Regions from separate parts of the Neorhizobium sp. T25_13 genome, predicted to be linked through region 2. Evidence: riboswitches for the same ligand, from Rfam matches in the RefSeq annotation. Region 2 holds a riboswitch; each other region holds the start of a gene.
What was found. Region 2 has a riboswitch for thiamine pyrophosphate ahead of thiB (thiamine ABC transporter substrate binding subunit). Riboswitches for the same ligand answer to the same signal wherever they lie in the genome.

Region 1 (4,273 bases), on a different contig from region 2:
ATCATGACCGTCACCGGTCTCGCGTTTGCGGCGCTCTGCGCCTACTCGCTCAACCGCCTGATGCCGTGGCTGAAGGGCAAGCCCAGCAATCCCTGGAGCATTCCCCGCTGGCTGGTGCCGATCATCAACATCCTCGGGCCGATCGTTTCAAAACTGCTGCTCGCCATCTCGCTGCTGCTCCTGCTGCTGCCGCTGGTGCTGGTCTGCATCCAGAGTTTCAACGACGTGCCGCAGGCGACCGCTTCCGGCTTCCGCGGTTTCACCCTCAAATGGTACGAGGCGGTGTTTTTTGCCGGAACCTATGCGGATGCCTTCTGGGTGTCGGTGCGGCTTGCCGTCACCTCGATGCTGGTGGCGCTTTCGCTTTCGCTGCCGGCGGCCTTCGCGCTCGCCCGTTATCCGTTCAAGGGTCGCTCCGCGCTCCTGGCTTTCTGGCTGCTGCCGATGTCGCTGCCCCACGTGGCGATCGGGGTCGGAATGCTGCGGCTCTTGCAGATCTACCTGATCATTCCGCCCTTCCTCGGCCTCGTGGCGATCCATGTGATCGTCATCCTGCCGTTTGCGATCACGCTTCTGACCACCTCGGTCATGGGGCTCGACCGGGCGCAGGAGGAGGCGGCGGCGAGCCTCGGGGCAAGCCCGGTGCGGCGGTTTTTCCTGATCATCATGCCGGGTCTGGCGCCGGGACTGTTTGCGGCCGGTATCGTCGGCTTCCTGCTGAGCTTCGGCGAGGTGACGGTGACGAGCTTTCTCACCACCGCCCGCCTGACGACTCTGCCGGTCCGCATCTACGCGGAATCGACCTTCAGCCTGGAGCCGACCGCGCATGCCATCTCGGCCGTCCTGATCCTCTTCACGGTCATCGCGCTGGCTTTGCTGGGCAGGGTGGTCCGCCTCGACCGTCTCTACGCGCGGTAAACTGGAGAGGATTGCGGGCGGGTAGGCCGGTCCGCTTGACAGGCATACTGAAAACCGACAGTTATCGTCTTATTCCGAGGGGGGCATCTTGACGATGCTGAGATGGCGGTGAGCCGGACCCTTGAACCTGATCCGGGTCATGCCGGCGTAGGAACGGAAATAAGCGTCATTCGACGATACTTTCTCTTCTCCGCTTCACCTGGATCTCCGTGATTGACTGATCTGGAGATCGACCGATGACATCCATTCTTCCCGTGGTTCCGCGAGGATATCCGGTCCCGGCGTGCAGGTTCGGCGCGTAGCATCATGCGCGCGTCCCATGCGGTCATCGGCCTCGTCCTGCTTGTCGCCCTCTGGCAAGCGGGCGTCTGGCTGTTTGCTCCGCCCCGTTACATTCTGCCGTCTCCGATTGCCGTTGCTTCCGCCTTCGGGCGGCAGCCGGGTTTCCTGCTGCAGAACGGCCTCGTGACGCTGACGGAAATCGTGTTCGGTTTGGCGATCGGCGCAGGCCTCGGCATCGCCACGGCCTTCGGCGTCGCCGCGTTGCCGCGGCTTGGTCGTCTCGTCTGGCCGATGGTGCTGATCCTGCAGGCCTTTCCCGTCTTCGTGCTGGCGCCGATCCTGGTTCTCTGGCTGGGTTTCGGGCTGGCCTCGAAAGTGGCGATGACGACGATCATCATCTTCTTTCCGGTCGCGTCGGCCTTTGCCGATGGTCTTCGTCGCACCGACCAGGAAATCCTCGACGCCGTCTCGCTGGAGGGCGCGAACCACTGGCAGACGCTGGTGTCGATGCGCGTGCCGCTGGCGATCCCGAGCCTCGTCTCCGGTCTTCGGGTCGCTGCCCCGCTTGCGCCGCTTGGTGCGGTCGTCGGGGAATGGGTCGGCGCGTCCGGCGGGCTCGGCTTCGTGATGATCCAGGCCAATGCCCGCATGCAGACCGACACGGTGTTCGCGGCGATGACCATATTGGCAATCCTTACCCTCATTCTACGGCTTCTTATCGACCGGCTGACCGCCGGGCTCGCCCCGTGGGCCAGCGAAGCCGACCCTTCATCTTCATCCGCATCAGGGAGTTCCGTCCGATCATGATCCGTATCCTCACCGCGTCCTTCATTGCGCTGGCCAGTCTGGCTGCGCCCGTTTCTGCGCAGGCCGCCGACAAGCTCAGCGTGCTGCTCGAATGGTTCGTCAATCCGGACCACGCGCCGATGGCCATCGCCAAGCAGCGCGGGCTGTTTGCCGATGCCAATCTCGACGTCGAGCTCATCCCGCCGTCAGACGCCTCCGCGGTGCCGCGGCTGGTTTCGGCCGGCCAGGCGGATATCGGCATCCACTACCAGCCCAATCTCTATCTCGACCATGAGGCAGGGCTGCCGCTGGTGCGGTTCGGCACGCTGGTCGAGACGCCCTTGAACACCGTCACGGTGCTGGCGGACGGTCCGATCAAGAGCCTCAAGGACCTGAAGGGCAAGAAGGTCGGCTTTTCCGTCACCGGTTTCGAGGATGCGATGCTGAAGCGCATGCTGGCCTCCGAAGGGCTTTCGAACGGCGATGTGGAACTGATCAACGTCAATTTTTCGCTGTCACCGTCGCTGATCGGCGGCAAGGTGGATGCGACGCTCGGCGGTTTCCGCAATTTCGAGCTGACCCAGATGAAGATCGAGGGCCATCCGGGTCGCGCCTTCTTCCCGGAAGAGCACGGCGTTCCGGCCTATGACGAGCTGATCTTCGTCACCCGCCGCGATTCTGCCGCCGATAACCGGCTGCCGCGTTTCCTGCATGCCGTCGAGCAGGCTTCGATCTACATCACCAACCATCCGCAGGAGGCTTGGCAGCTTTTCGTCAAGGCCTATCCCAACCTCGATGACGAACTGAACCGCACCGCGTTCTTCGACACGCTGCCGCGCTTTGCCAAGCGTCCGGCCGCACTCGACCAAGGCCGCTATCAGCGCTTCGCCGCCTTCATGCAGGAAATGGGACTGATCAAGACCGTGCCGCCGATCGGGGATCTCGCGGTCGAAATCAAGTAAGCCAAGCTGCTGATATTGTTTGATTTGAACGCCGGGGTTCGCGTAACGTGATTTTCATGCCAGACAGGCTTTTCACGTTACGCACTTCGGAGTTTGCTTGACCATCGGACTTGCCCATGCGGAACTGATCGCGGTTCTGTCCGCCGTGACCGGCGACGAGCCGCGCGTGATGACGGTTCGCTCCGGCGATGCGCTGCCATCCGGGCCTTTCGAGCTTGGGCACAGGAGCCTGCAGGCCGGGCTTCGCGAATGGGTGGGGGACCAGACCGGCCATCCGCTCGGTTATCTCGAACAGCTCTATACCTTCGCCGACCGCGACCGGACCCATGAGGATGCCGAGGGGCGGACGATCTCGATCAGCTATCTCGGCCTGGTCCGCGAGCAGGCCGCACCCGGTGCCGGAAAACCCGGTTGGCACGGCTGGTACGAATATTTCCCCTGGGAAGACCATCGCGGGGGCAGGCCGGAGATACAGGCGGCCATCACCGACCGCCTGCAGGATTGGGTCGCTTCGGAAACGGCGCGCCGCGAACACCGCCGGCGCCGTGTCGATTTTGCCTTCGGCCTCGACGGCGCCGCATGGAACGAGGATCTCGGCCTGCAGCGTTACGAACTGATGTATGAGGCAGGGCTGGTGACCGAGGCCGGTTGTCCGCCGACCAAAAGTTTCGGGCGTTCGATGTTTGCCGACCACCGCCGCATCCTGGCGACCGGGATCGCGCGGCTGCGCGCCAAGATCAAATACCGCCCGGTGGTCTTCGAATTGATGCCTGAAAGTTTTACGCTGTCGCAATTGCAGCGCACCGTCGAGGCACTGGCTGGCTTGACGCTGCACAAGCCGAATTTCCGCCGGCTGATCGACCAGCAGGAGCTGATCGAGGAAACCGGCGAGGCGACCAGCGAAACCGGCGGGAGGCCGGCCAAGCTTTTCCGCTACCGTCATGCGGTCCTCGAAGAGCGTGCGCTTTCCGGTTCGAAACTTCCGCTTTCACGTAATTGACATAAACTCGAATCGAGAATATGTCTCTGCGCCGGATATACTCACTTCGAGTATAAAAGGAGCTGCTGATGAATTCTCCGCTTTCGGTTTCCCAGCTTTACGATCGTGTTAGCCGTGTCATCCCCAAGGCCGAGTGGATGAGCTACGAGGCGGATGTCGCAGCGATCCTTGAGTTGAAGCGCACCCGCAACGCCGTCATCCTCGCTCACAACTATCAGACGCCGGAAATCTTCCATGGCGTCGCGGATATCGTCGGTGACAGCCTGGCGCTCGCCCGCAAGGCGATCGACGTGGATGCGGATGTCATCGTGCTCGCCGGCGTGCA
Region 2 (4,273 bases):
ACAGCCGGCTTTGGGTGTTGCCGGCGTCCCAGGAGAGAAGGGCGGCGACGGCGAAGCCGACGAAGAGGGCGATTCCGACAAGGCTCAGCAGCCCCCAGCCTATCCCGCGTCTCCGCTCGGCTCGAGTCAGCATGGGATTAGTTCATGCTCATGGCGGTCAGCCATTCGTCGATCCAGGCCTGCCGGTTTTTGGCGACCTCGTCCGACCCCATCAGGAAAGTTTTCGTCGGCTGCACCAGCTTGTTGAATGCGTCGGGGAGCGGCTGGGAGGTCTTGGCGGCCGGCATCATCCAGTTGGTGGTCGGGATGACGTCCTGGAAGGCCGGCGAGACCATGAATTTCAGGAACTGTTTCGCCAGGTCCTTTTCCTTCGCCCCCTTCAGCATGCCGGCGACCTCGATCTGGATGTAGTGGCCTTCGGAGAACGCGGCGGCCTGATAGCGGTCCGTCTTCTCCTCGACCATGTGATAGGCGGGCGAGGTCGTGTAGGAAAATACCATCGGCACTTCGCCCTTGGTGAACAGGCCATAGGCCTCCGACCAGCCGGGCGTGACGGTCAGCACGCGTTTCCTGAGCTTCGCCCAGGCCTCCGGTGCCTGGTCGCCATAGACCGATTTCACCCAGAGCAGCAGGCCGAGGCCGGGGGTCGAGGTGCGCGGGTCCTCGATGGCGATCTTCTGCGCCGGATCGCCGTCCACCAGTTCCTTGAGGCTTTTCGGCGGGTTCTTGATCGCCTGGGTATCGTAGACAACGGCGAAATGGCCGTAGTCGTAGGGGATGAACGTGTCGTCGCTGTAATTGCCGGGGACCTTGGCCGCGGCGGCGTCGAGCCCGTGCGGCTCGAACAGGCCGGTCGCCTTCGCCTCGGAGATCAGGTTGGTATCGAGGCCGAGCGCGATATCGGCGTCGGTGCCTTTGCCTTCCAGCTTCAGGCGGGTCAGAAGCGCCACGCCATCGGCGACGCCGACGAAATTGAGCTTGCAGGCGCAGGTCTTTTCGAACGCCTCTTTCACCTTGGGACCCGGGCCCCAATCGGAGATGAAGCTCTCGTAGGTGTAGACGGTCAGCGTCTTTTCCTGCGCTTCGGCCGGCGCGGAAAGGGAAAAGGCGGTAGCGGCCACGAGTATCGAAAGAATGGTGCTGCGCATCAGCGTCTCCTCGTTTTGGTGACAAAGGGGGATAGGCGCTGATGAAGAGCCGTCTAATCCCTCCGCCGGTGTTAACCGGATCAGGTTCCGCGGGTTGGCCAAAGGCCTCTCAGCCGCACGAAAACGCGCGGCACCCCGTTAGAGCAGGATCAGATTTAGCGGCGAGGCGAATGGCTGGCAAGAGGCGGTCTGCGGCCGGCTCAAGGCGCATTCGGCAGGAGCAACATGGCTCGGTGGTTCATGGCTCAGTGGTTCTGCGGAAACACTTTCAGTTCACGCGGAACGATCGCCATGCCGCCCAGCCGGTTGGCAACGGCGTAGTCGATCGTCTTTTCGACCACATCGGGCATGACCGGTTTGGTGAGAACGCCGAGCGAGCCCTTGACGCCGGCTTCCACATCGTCCGGATTACCCGTCATGAACACGACGGTGATGCCATATTGTTCGGCAAGCTCGCGACCGATCTCCGGACCAGTCCGGCCGTCCGAAAGATTGACATCGACCAGAGCGATATCGGCATAGGCGGCGAGCGCCAGGGCGTGTTTGCGGGCATTGGCAAAACCGGCGACTTTCAGGCCCATGGCTTCGATCGTCTCGGCTACATCGAGCGCGATCAGAAACTCGTCTTCGACAATCATGACTCTTTGATTCATCGCCTCAGTGGCCAGCCGACGACGCGTAACATTTGTCAGCATTGGATGTCCCCATTCGGTTGATCGGTTCCTGGCAGGCCGATCCGTCCCCGGGACATTTCGACCACTACTTACACCCCAGAACGCCCCGGGACATCATATGTTCCGCTCCGCGACAAATATTTTTTCAGCTAACTATTTGTTAAGTTTAACAAATCGCAAATCAGCCTTCAATTTCTTCACGCAGCATTTCGAGTTCCAGCCATTCTTCTTCCATTTTGCTGATGCTTTGGCGCAGCTTTTCCATCTCCGCAGCCAGCTTGTTGAAGGCGGCGGGATCCTTGGTGAAGAGATTGGGATCGGCCATTTTCTTCTCGCGGGCGGCGATCTCGGCCTCGGCTTTTGCCATTTCCTTCGGCAGGTTCTCGAGCGCGAATTTCTGCTTGAAGGAAAGCTTGCCTTTGCCCTTGGGCGTGCCGGAACCCGATGCCGCGGTATCGGTTTTTGCCCTGTCAGCTTTTTCGGTGCGGCGCCTTTCCTCCAGCGCGCCCTTGCGCTGCGCCAGCATATCCGTGTAGCCGCCGGCATATTCGATCCAGCGGCCGTCCGGTGCGTCCGGATTTGCGGGGGCGATGGTCGAGGTCACGGTGCGGTCGAGGAAGTCGCGGTCGTGGCTGACGAGGATGACGGTGCCGGAATAGCCGGCGACGATTTCCTGCAGCAGGTCCAGCGTCTCGATGTCGAGGTCGTTGGTCGGTTCGTCCAATATCAGGAGGTTGGACGGCCGGGCCATGATGCGGGCAAGCATCAGTCGGGCGCGCTCGCCGCCGGACAGGTTCTTGATCGGTGTCCTGATCTGCTCCGGCTGGAACAGGAAATCCTTCATGTAGCCTGCGACATGCCGCTGTTCGCCGTTGACCAGCAGCGTCTCGCCGCGTCCATCCGTCAGATAGTGGGACAGCGTGTCCTCGGGGTCCAGGTCCTCGCGCTTCTGGTCGAGTGTGGCGATTTCCAGATTGGTGCCGAGCTTGACGGTGCCGGTGTCGGGTGCCAACTGGCCGGTCAGCATCTTCAGAAGCGTCGTCTTGCCGGCGCCGTTCGGGCCGACGAGACCGATGCAGTCGCCGCGATGCACGCGGATCGAGAACGGTGCGACGATGATCCGCTCGTCGTAGCTCTTGGTGATGTTTTCGGCCTCGATGACCAGCTTGCCGGATTCACGGCCTTCGCTGACGCTCGCCTGCACCGTGCCCTGCGGTCCCTTGTGGCCGCGGTAATTGCCGCGCATCGTCTGCAACTCGCCGAGGCGGCGCATGTTGCGCTTGCGGCGGGCCGTCACGCCGTAGCGCAGCCAGTGCTCTTCGCGCTCGATCGCTTTGCCGAGCTTGTGCTGTTCCAGCTCTTCCGCCTCCAGCACCTCGTCGCGCCACGCTTCGAACTCGCCGAAACCGCGGTTGAGGCGTCGTGACGTGCCGCGATCGAGCCAGACGGTGGCATTCGAGACCTTTTCGAGGAAACGCCTGTCGTGCGAGATCACCACGAGCGCGCTTCGCGTCTTGCGCAGCTCCTCTTCCAGCCATTCGATGGTCGGCAGGTCGAGATGGTTGGTGGGCTCGTCGAGCATCAGGATGTCGGGTTCGGGCGCCATGACGCGGGCCAGTGCTGCGCGTCGGGATTCTCCGCCGGAGAGCGTGTTCGGGTGTTCCTGGCCGGTGAGGCCCAGATGTTCGAGCAGATAGGTGACGCGATAGGGGTCGTCGCCCGGGCCGAGGCCCGCTTCGGCATAGGCCTGCACCGTCGAATAGTCGGCGAAATCCGGCGCCTGTTCGAGATAGCGGATGGTCGAGGACGGATGGCGGAACACCTCGCCCGACTGGGGCTCGACCATGCCGGCGGCGATCTTCATCAGCGTCGACTTGCCGGAACCGTTGCGGCCGACGAGGCAGATGCGGTCGCCCGGCTCCACCTGCATGCCGGCGCCGGCGAGAAGCGGCGCGCCGCCGAAGCTCAGGAAAATATCGTCAAGTTTCAGAATTGGGGGCGCCAACAGTCAGGCTCCTGTAAAGTCGTGGGGGCGGGCAAGGATCATCGCCTTGCCCTTCCTCAAATGGAATTCCACCCGGCCTTCTGCAACGTTCGAGACGGTGCGCGAGGAGCCGAAGGGGAGTGAGAAGTTGTCGAGCGGATACCGTGCGCCGATGATATCGAGCCCTTCCAGGTCGGAAAAACCGATGACCGAAAACAGCGAGCCCTCCGGTAGGTCCAGTGTCCTTGTGCCCGGCAGCAGCGGCACGGCCTCCTCGTCGCCCGACGTCAGCAGGATGTCGAGGTGACGTTCGGCCAGGCTCATGGCGTGAAAGAGATGCTGAAGCGCATGGTCGCTGCGCTCGCCGCCGAGCGCGCCGGCAAGGATCAGCCTTGTCGCGCCGCGTTCGACGGCTTCGGCCGTCGCGATCTCGCCGTCGGTCTCGTTCTTGGCCGGCGGAAAGGCCT
Region 3 (4,273 bases), on a different contig from region 2:
CTCGACCTCGTCATCGGCAGCCTTGGCAAGGATCGCGACGGCGAGCGGATGGCTGGAGCCGGTTTCGAGCGCAGCGGCAAAGCGCAACACGTCTTCCGCATTGCGGCCGAAGGCGATGACATCGGTCACCTGGGGTCTGCCGGCCGTCAGCGTGCCGGTCTTGTCGAGCGCGACGGCGGTGATCTTGCCGAGCGTTTCGAGCACCGCGCCGCCCTTCATCAAGAGGCCGCGGCGGGCACCTGACGACAGCGATGCGGCGATTGCCGCCGGCGTCGAGATGACCAGAGCGCAGGGGCAGCCGATCAAGAGGATCGCCAGGCCCTTGTAGACCCACTCGCTCCAGGACGCGCCGGCAGCGAGCGGCGGCAGGATGGCGACCAGCGCCGCAACGGCGACGACACCCGGCGTGTAATAGCGGGAAAACCGGTCGATGAAGCGTTCGGTCGGGGCCTTGCTTTCCTGCGCCTCCTCGACCAACCGCACCACGCGGGCAATCGTATTGTCCTCGGCAGCTGCCGTCACGCGAACCCGCAAGGCGGCATCACCGTTGATCGTGCCGGCAAACACCGTGTCGTCGATACCCTTGGCAACCGGCGTGCTTTCGCCTGTCACCGGCGCTTCGTCGATCGCGCTTTCGCCGGCGATGATGACGCCGTCCGCCGAAATGCGGTCGCCGGGACGCACGAGGATGGTCGCGCCAACCGCAAGGCTCTCGGCCGGCACTTCGCGGGTCTGGCCGTTTTCTTCGAGCAGCGCGTTCTTCGGCGCGAGCGCCGTCAGGCTCTGGATGCTCTGGCGCGCCTTGCCGGCCGCGACCCCCTCCAGCAGTTCCCCGACGAGGAAAAGGAAAACCACTGCGGCCGCCTCTTCCGACGCGTCGATGATGACAGCGCCGACGGCGGCGATCGTCATCAGCATCTCGATCGAAAACGGCGTGCCGGCAAGTGCTGCCATGATCGCGCGACGGGCGATCGGCACGAGGCCGACCAACATCGCGGCGGTGAAGATATAGAGGCCATAGGCAGGGACGAGGTGGCCGAGCCCGTAAGCCGCCGTCAACACGAACCCGACCAGGATGGTCAAGCGCCCCTTTGTCGATTTCCACCACGGCCCGTCCATCGGCCCGTGATCGTGGCCGTGCAGGTCTTCGATGTCTGAGGCAGCGTGGTCGTCATCATGATGGTGGGGGTCGTGGCCACAACTCTGCCCATGTTCGTGGCTGTGCCCGCCGCCCCCCTCATCCGACCGCTCCGCGGCCACCTTCTCCCCGCTAGGGAGAAGAAGACTTGCCGCACCGTCTCCGTCCTCCTCTCCCCTCGGGGAGAGGTCCGCCGAGTGAAGCGGAGGCGGGATGAGGGGGCCGCTCGCTCCGACGTTGGCCGGCGCTCTCTGCCCCAGCGCCCTCAGCGTATACCCCAGCCCGACGACCTTCTTCTCGATCGCTCCAAGATCGCCCGTCCCATCATGTTTCACAGTCATCGTGCCGGATGCAACCGAAACGGACACGTCCGCGACGCCCGGCATGCGGCGAACCGCGGTGTCGATCTTCGTCGCGCAGCTGGCGCAATCCATGCCGCCAACCTTGTATCGTGCCTGTGTCGTGGCGCTCATCATCTCTTTCCCGTTTGGACCGAGCCCCGTCTCTACAACCTCTAGCGACTAGAGCTGCAAGGCCCAAAATCAGAAAAAATCACTGGCGAAGCGCATTCTCTTTGCTGTAAGCCATGGTGAAGACAGGGGCGTCCGGCAGAGCCGGGCTGAGAAGCACCCTTAGAACCTGAACCAGATCATGCTGGCGGAGGGAGTCGTCCGGGCGTTCAACATTGCGCCCCGCGCCTGCCCCGCCGAACGAGGCAGACATGCAGACGACAACGCTCCTTGCGGAAACCCCCGGCCAGCTGTTGACGGCGATGCGCGCGAAAAATCCGCTTGTCCAGAACATCACCAATTTTGTAGCGATGAACATCGCAGCCAACGTGATGCTTGCCGCCGGCGCCTCGCCCGCCATGGTGCATACGAAGGAAGAGGCCGGCGAATTCGCCCGCATCGCTTCGGCCCTGACGATCAATATCGGCACCCTGTCGCCGGATTTCCTGGCCGGCATGAAGGCCGCGGCCGCCTCCGCCACGGAAGCTGGCAAGCCATGGGTGCTCGATCCCGTCGCCCATTATGCCACCGCCTATCGCCGCGTGGCGCTCGCCGAACTCATGGAACTGAGGCCGACGATCATCCGCGGCAACGCGTCGGAAATCATCGCTCTGGCCGGCAGCCAGTCGAGCGGCCATGGCGTCGACAGCGGCGACAGCGTCGCGGCGGCCGAAAGCTCCGCCATCGCCATCGCCCGGCAGCAGGCCTGCGTGGTGGCTGTTACCGGCGAGGTGGATTTCGTCACCGACGGCCGGCGTTCGGTCCGCATCCTCGGCGGTTCTGCCCTGATGCCGCGGGTCACAGCGCTCGGCTGCTCGCTCACCTGCCTGGTCGGCGCCTTTGCCGCCACCGCGGACGATCCCTTCGAGGCGACGGTCGCCGCGCTCGCGATGTTCGCGGTCGCGGGCGAGGAAGCGGCCTTCACCGCCTCGGGTCCCGGCTTCTTCTCGCCGATCTTCCTCGACCGCCTCGCGGCGCTGACCGGCGAGACGCTCGATGCAAAGGCAAGGATCGCCGCAGCATGAAAAAGACCTTCGACCTTTCCGTCTACCTCGTCCTTGATCCCGATCTCTGCCGCGAGATCGGCATGATCGAGACGACAAGGCTGGCGGTCGCCGGCGGCGTCACCATCGTCCAGCTCCGCGACAAGCAGGCGGACACGGCAAAAATGATCGAAACCGGCCGGGCGCTGAAGGCGGTACTGGCCGGTACCGGGGTTCCCCTGATCATCAACGACGACGTGGAGGCGGCGATCGCGATCGGCGCCGAAGGCTTGCATGTCGGCCAGAGCGACATGGTGGCAGTGATGGCGCGGCAGCGCGCCGGCCATGGCATGATCCTTGGCCTCTCGGTGGAGACCGAGGACCTGGCGCGGCGGGTGGATCCTTCCATCGTCGACTATGTCGGCATCGGTCCCGTCTTTGCGACCGGCACCAAACCCGACCATAAACAGCCGATCGGTTTCGACGGGCTTGCGCGCATCGCCGCCATGGCGCCGGTTCCGGCCGTCGCGATCGGCGGCGTCAAGGCGGAACATGCCGGACCTGCACTCGCCGCCGGCGCCAAGGGCATCGCGGTCGTCTCCGCTATCTGCGGCCAGCCCGATCCTGAAGCCGCAGCCCGCAGAATTGCCGCGGAAATCGAAAGGGCGCGCGCATGAGCATCAAGAATGTCCTGTCGATCGCCGGCTCGGACCCTTCCGGCGGCGCCGGCATCCAGGCGGACCTGAAAACCTTCGCGGCGCGCGGCACCTATGGCATGGCGGCGCTGACCGCGCTGACCGCCCAGAATACCCGAGGGGTCACCGGGATGCATGCGGTGCCCGCCGCCTTCGTCGCAAACCAGATCCGCACCATTTTTCTCGACGTGCGCGTCGACGCGGTGAAGATTGGCATGATCGCCAATGCCGAGATCGCCGAGGCGGTCGCCGACGTGCTGCGGCCCTATCGCGATACCGTGCCGATCGTGCTCGATCCGGTGATGATCGCCAAGGGCGGCTCGCCGCTGCTGGCGCTCGACGCGGTGGATGCCGTCACCTACAAGCTGATGCCGCTCGCCACCGTCGTCACCCCCAACCTCCCCGAAGCCGCAGCGCTGCTCGGCGAAACGATCGCCACGACCCGCGAAGGGATGGCAGCTCAAGCCGAGCGACTGCTGAAGATCGGGCCTAAGGCAGTCCTGGTGAAGGGCGGTCATCTGGAAGGCGAAGACAGCCCGGACGTATTGGCGGACGTTATCGGCGTCCACTGGTTCGAGGGCAAGCGCACCGCGACCAGAAACACCCACGGCACCGGCTGCACGCTGTCCAGCGCAATCGCCGCCGAGCTTGCAAAGGGCGCATCGCCCGCGCAGGCGGTCGCCGTCGCCAAGACCTATCTCGCCGGCGCGATCGCCGCCGCCGATACCCTCACCGTCGGCACCGGCCACGGGCCGGTATCGCATTTTTACGAGTGGTGGTAAGGGCGAGACGACTGGTTCTCAGCCCTTCTGCACTGCAATCTTCTCGAAGGCTATTGCGATCTCCTGGCTGCCGTAGGGCTTCTTCAGAAGCACCGCGCCTTCTACTGCCGCTTCGTCCGGAATGCGGTCGTTGCCGGTCGCGAATACGATACCGACATCGGGAGAT
Region 4 (4,273 bases), on a different contig from region 2:
TAAGAATGCCGCGCCGCCCCATGCCTTCATATGTGATCACCTCGCTCTTGAGGGGAGATTGGCTGGGCAGTAGGGCAGCGGCGAATTGAACTGACCTCCACATAGAAGGGTGTAGGATCAGCTCACCCCTTCTCGACCGGCATGTAAAGATCGCCGCCGTCGCGATATTTGGCAGCCATGGCTTCCAGTCCCTCCTTCTGCGCCTCGGCGCGGATGTCATGCGATATCCGCATCGAGCAGAATTTCGGGCCGCACATGGAGCAGAAATGCGCCACCTTGTGCGCCTCCTTCGGCAAGGTCTCGTCATGCATCGAGCGGGCCGTTTCCGGATCGAGGGAGAGGTTGAACTGGTCCTCCCAGCGGAACTCGAAGCGGGCGCGCGACAGCGCGTCGTCGCGCACCTGCGCCGCGGGATGGCCCTTGGCGAGATCGGCCGCATGTGCTGCGATCTTGTAGGTGATGACGCCCACCTTGACGTCGTTGCGATCCGGCAAGCCGAGATGTTCCTTCGGCGTCACGTAGCAGAGCATGGCGGTGCCGAACCAGCCGATCATCGCCGCCCCGATGCCCGACGTGATGTGGTCGTAGCCCGGCGCGATATCGGTGGTCAGCGGCCCGAGCGTATAGAACGGCGCTTCGCCGCAGACCGCAAGCTGCTTGTCCATGTTGGCCTTGATTTTGTGCATCGGCACATGGCCGGGGCCTTCGATCATCACCTGGCAATCCTTCGCCCAGGCGATCTTCGTCAGCTCCCCGAGGGTCTCCAGTTCCGCGAACTGGGCCGCATCGTTGGCATCGGCGATCGAACCCGGGCGAAGACCATCGCCGAGCGAGAACGAGACGTCATAGGCCCGGGCGATGTCGCAGATTTCCTCGAAATGTTCGTAGAGGAAACTCTCCTTGTGGTGGTGCAGACACCACTTGGCCATGATCGAGCCGCCGCGGGAAACGATGCCGGTGACGCGGTTGACGGTGAGCGGGATATAGGCGAGCCGCACGCCGGCATGGATGGTGAAATAGTCGACGCCCTGTTCGGCCTGTTCGATCAGCGTGTCGCGATAGACCTCCCAGGTCAGGTCCTCGGCAATGCCGTTCACCTTTTCGAGCGCCTGGTAGAGCGGCACGGTGCCGATCGGCACCGGCGAATTGCGGATGATCCAGTCGCGGATATTGTGGATGTTGCGGCCGGTCGACAGGTCCATGACCGTATCGGCGCCCCAGCGGATCGCCCAGACCATCTTCTCGACTTCCTCGGCCATCGACGAGGTGACGGCCGAATTGCCGATATTGGCATTGATCTTCACCAGGAAGTTGCGGCCGATGATCATCGGTTCGGATTCGGGATGGTTGATATTGGCGGGAATGATCGCCCGGCCTTCGGCGACTTCGCGCCGAACGAATTCGGGGGTCACGAAGTCCGGCACATGGGCGCCGAAACTTTCGCCGTCGCGGATGAGCGGCTCGCTGGCCGCCTGCCGGCCGAGGTTCTCGCGGATGGCGACGAATTCCATCTCCGGCGTGACGATGCCGGCCCGCGCATAGGCGAGCTGGGTGACGGCCCTGCCCGCCGTCGCCTTGAAGGGCTGGTTGCGGACCGGGAATTCCGGCGTCAGGTGGCTGCCGGACACGAAGCCGTTGTCCTCCGGCCTGACGATGCGGCCTTCATAGGTTTCGACATCGCCGCGGGCGACAATCCAGCTTTCGCGCAGGCGAGGCAGGCCGGCATCGATGCTGATCGCGGCGCCTTCGGCGGTATAGGGACCGGAGGAATCGTAGACGGTGACCGGCGGCTCGCCGGAGGTCGGATGCAACGCGATCTGGCGCATCGGCACGCGGATGTCCGGGTGGATCGTTCCTGCTTTCAGGACCTTCGTGGAAGCGGGAAGCGGGCCGGTGGTGACGACCGGGGTGAGCTTGGTGGTTGCAATATTCATGGCTCAAGGCTCCAAGGTTTGACGTTTGGAGACCCAGTTCCAGTGTTGGAATGATGGAAAAACACCCCGGAATCCGAAGGACGGTTTCCCGCCCTCGCTGCCGCAGCGCCCGCACCGTCCCTACGCCAGTATGAACTGGATCAGGTTCAACGGGTCACTGCGCCTCGGCCGGCCAAAGCCGGTCCGACCAGCAGTATCTCAGCCCCTTGGCGGGACCCCCCTGGTGAATGGCGCCATCAGAAACCCGCGGGCCGTTGATGTCAAGCCGGGGCATGCGGATGGCGATCGATCGGATTTTACGGAATCCCGCAGCCCTAACTTCACGACGTTTATTACCGGAATCTTATGCTTTCCTGCGTAATAACGTCCCCAGCGATGAACGCAGAATTTGAACGATCCGGAGATGTCGAGATGAACGAGACCATTCGCGAATTGCTCACACGTGTAGGCGGCCTTCCGGTCGCGGTGACCGAGTTGGAAGACGGCGCCGATCTTTATGCGGCCGGCCTCTCCTCATTTGCATCCGTACAACTGATGCTCGGCCTGGAAGAGGCCTTCGACATCGAGTTTCCCGACAGCCTTTTGAACCGCAAGTCCTTCGCCAGCATAGCCGCGATCGAGCAGACGGTTTCGCATATCCTGAAAGCGCGCGAGGCCGCTTGAGATGAGCCTCCCCGCCTTTGCCGCCGACATGAGCCTGAGCGCCCGCGCTCACCGCGTGGCAGCCGTAGCGGCCGAATTTGCCGACCGCGTCGATCATGACGGCCGCTTCCCCCGCGAGGCGGTCGATGCCATGAAAGCCGAGCGCCTGATCGGCATCCAGATCCCGGCCGCGTTCGGCGGCGAGGGTGCTTCGATCGCCGAGATCGCCGAGGTCTGCTCCATCCTGGGACAGGCCTGCGCCGCGAGCGCCATGGTTTTCGCCATGCACCAGATCAAGGTTTCGAGCCTCGTGGAGCACGGTGGCGACAGCGAATGGCATCGGGATTTCATGCGCGAGCTTGCCGGCCGCCAGCTTCTCGTCGCCTCCGCGACGACCGAGGGCGGCATCGGCGGCAATATGCGCAACTCCATCTGCGCGATCGAGGTCGACGGCGACGTCTGCCGCTTGACCAAGGATGCGACGGTGATTTCCTACGGCGCCCACGCCGATGCGATCATGGTCACCTCGCGCTCCAACGAGAAGGCCGCACCGACCGACCAGGTCATGACCGTCTTCAAGCAAGGCCAGTATACCCTGCAGAAGACCGTCGACTGGGATACGCTCGGCATGCGCGGCACCTGCTCCGACGGTTTCCTCTTCAGGGGCGAGGCGCCGTCCGTCCAGATCTTTCCAAAGCCGTTCGCCGAGATCGCGGCGCAATCGATGCTCGCCACCTCGCATCTCCTCTGGAGCGCGGTCTGGTACGGGATCGCCGCCGACGCGGTACTGCGCGCGCAGGCCTTCGTGCGTGCCGCCGCCCGCAAGGCCGGCGGCACCCAGCCGCCCGGCGCGCTGAGGCTCGCCGAAGCCTCGAACCTGCTGCAGCTCCTCAAGGCCGGCATCCTCTCCGGCCTCAGGATCTACGCGGATGCCAAGGCGGATCACGACCAGCTGTCGTCGATGGCGTTTTCGATCGCCATGAATAACGTCAAGCTGGCTTCCTCCGAGACCATCCTGACCATCATCAACCAGGCGATGATCATCTGCGGCATCATGGGCTACAAGAACGGCACGCCCTACAGTCTCGGCCGGCATCTGCGCGACGCGCATTCCGCCCAGCTGATGATTTCCAACGACCGCATCCTCGGCAACACGTCGACCATGCTGCTCGTTCAGAAACCGGACACCAGCCTGCTCGGCTGACGCCCCGATCATTTCATATGTAAACCATTGAAAAGAATGAGGTAAAGCCATGGATATGCAAGTTTCATTTCTCGACCGACTGTTCGATGCAGGCCTGCTGATCGAGACGGGCGTCGACGGATTGTATGGCCGCAGCGGCCAGTTCGAAGACGTCATCGCCGCCTTCGAGCGGCTGATCGACAAGGTCGGCGGCAGCGACGGTGCCGAGGCGATGCGCTTCCCGCCGGGCATGAACCGCGCCTTCTTCGAGACCAGCGGCTATATGAAGAGCTTCCCGCAGCTCGCCGGCACGGTGCATTCGTTCTGCGGCAACGAACTCGACCATATGAGCCTGCTGAAATGCATGGAAGTCGGCGAGGAGGACTGGACCAAGGGCCAGGAAGCGACCGACATCGTGCTAACGCCGGCGGCCTGCTATCCGCTCTATCCGACCGTTGCGCGCCGCGGCAGCCTGCCCGCCGGCGGCGCCCTCTTCGACCTGCAGAGCTACTGC

Region 1: it holds a riboswitch for thiamine pyrophosphate, as region 2 does, so the genes downstream of both, C5J22_RS12455 (ABC transporter permease) here and thiB (thiamine ABC transporter substrate binding subunit) in region 2, are expected to answer to the same signal.
Region 3: it holds a riboswitch for thiamine pyrophosphate, as region 2 does, so the genes downstream of both, thiM (hydroxyethylthiazole kinase) here and thiB (thiamine ABC transporter substrate binding subunit) in region 2, are expected to answer to the same signal.
Region 4: it holds a riboswitch for thiamine pyrophosphate, as region 2 does, so the genes downstream of both, thiC (phosphomethylpyrimidine synthase ThiC) here and thiB (thiamine ABC transporter substrate binding subunit) in region 2, are expected to answer to the same signal.

What each region holds. Positions count from the first base shown of each region.
Region 1 covers NZ_PVBI01000004.1:485,992-490,264, reverse strand. Annotated here, with positions in the region: gene C5J22_RS12460 (ABC transporter permease subunit) at 1-918, shown strand, start outside; TPP riboswitch at 986-1,089, shown strand; gene C5J22_RS12455 (ABC transporter permease) at 1,225-2,007, shown strand; gene C5J22_RS12450 (ABC transporter substrate-binding protein) at 2,004-2,948, shown strand; gene C5J22_RS12445 (hypothetical protein) at 3,046-3,948, shown strand; gene nadA (quinolinate synthase NadA) at 4,017-4,273, shown strand, end outside.
Region 2 covers NZ_PVBI01000017.1:46,589-50,861, reverse strand. Annotated here, with positions in the region: gene thiP (thiamine/thiamine pyrophosphate ABC transporter permease ThiP) at 1-133, opposite strand, end outside; gene thiB (thiamine ABC transporter substrate binding subunit) at 138-1,148, opposite strand; TPP riboswitch at 1,189-1,296, opposite strand; gene C5J22_RS27495 (response regulator) at 1,394-1,843, opposite strand; gene C5J22_RS27490 (ABC-F family ATP-binding cassette domain-containing protein) at 2,004-3,827, opposite strand; gene C5J22_RS27485 (thiamine diphosphokinase) at 3,831-4,273, opposite strand, start outside.
Region 3 covers NZ_PVBI01000015.1:8,894-13,166, forward strand. Annotated here, with positions in the region: gene C5J22_RS26040 (heavy metal translocating P-type ATPase) at 1-1,611, opposite strand, end outside; TPP riboswitch at 1,726-1,821, shown strand; gene thiM (hydroxyethylthiazole kinase) at 1,860-2,672, shown strand; gene thiE (thiamine phosphate synthase) at 2,669-3,307, shown strand; gene thiD (bifunctional hydroxymethylpyrimidine kinase/phosphomethylpyrimidine kinase) at 3,304-4,107, shown strand; gene C5J22_RS26060 (response regulator) at 4,126-4,273, opposite strand, start outside.
Region 4 covers NZ_PVBI01000010.1:197,695-201,967, reverse strand. Annotated here, with positions in the region: gene thiC (phosphomethylpyrimidine synthase ThiC) at 123-1,934, opposite strand; TPP riboswitch at 2,034-2,166, opposite strand; gene C5J22_RS22880 (acyl carrier protein) at 2,346-2,597, shown strand; gene C5J22_RS22875 (acyl-CoA dehydrogenase family protein) at 2,599-3,780, shown strand; gene C5J22_RS22870 (amino acid--[acyl-carrier-protein] ligase) at 3,830-4,273, shown strand, end outside.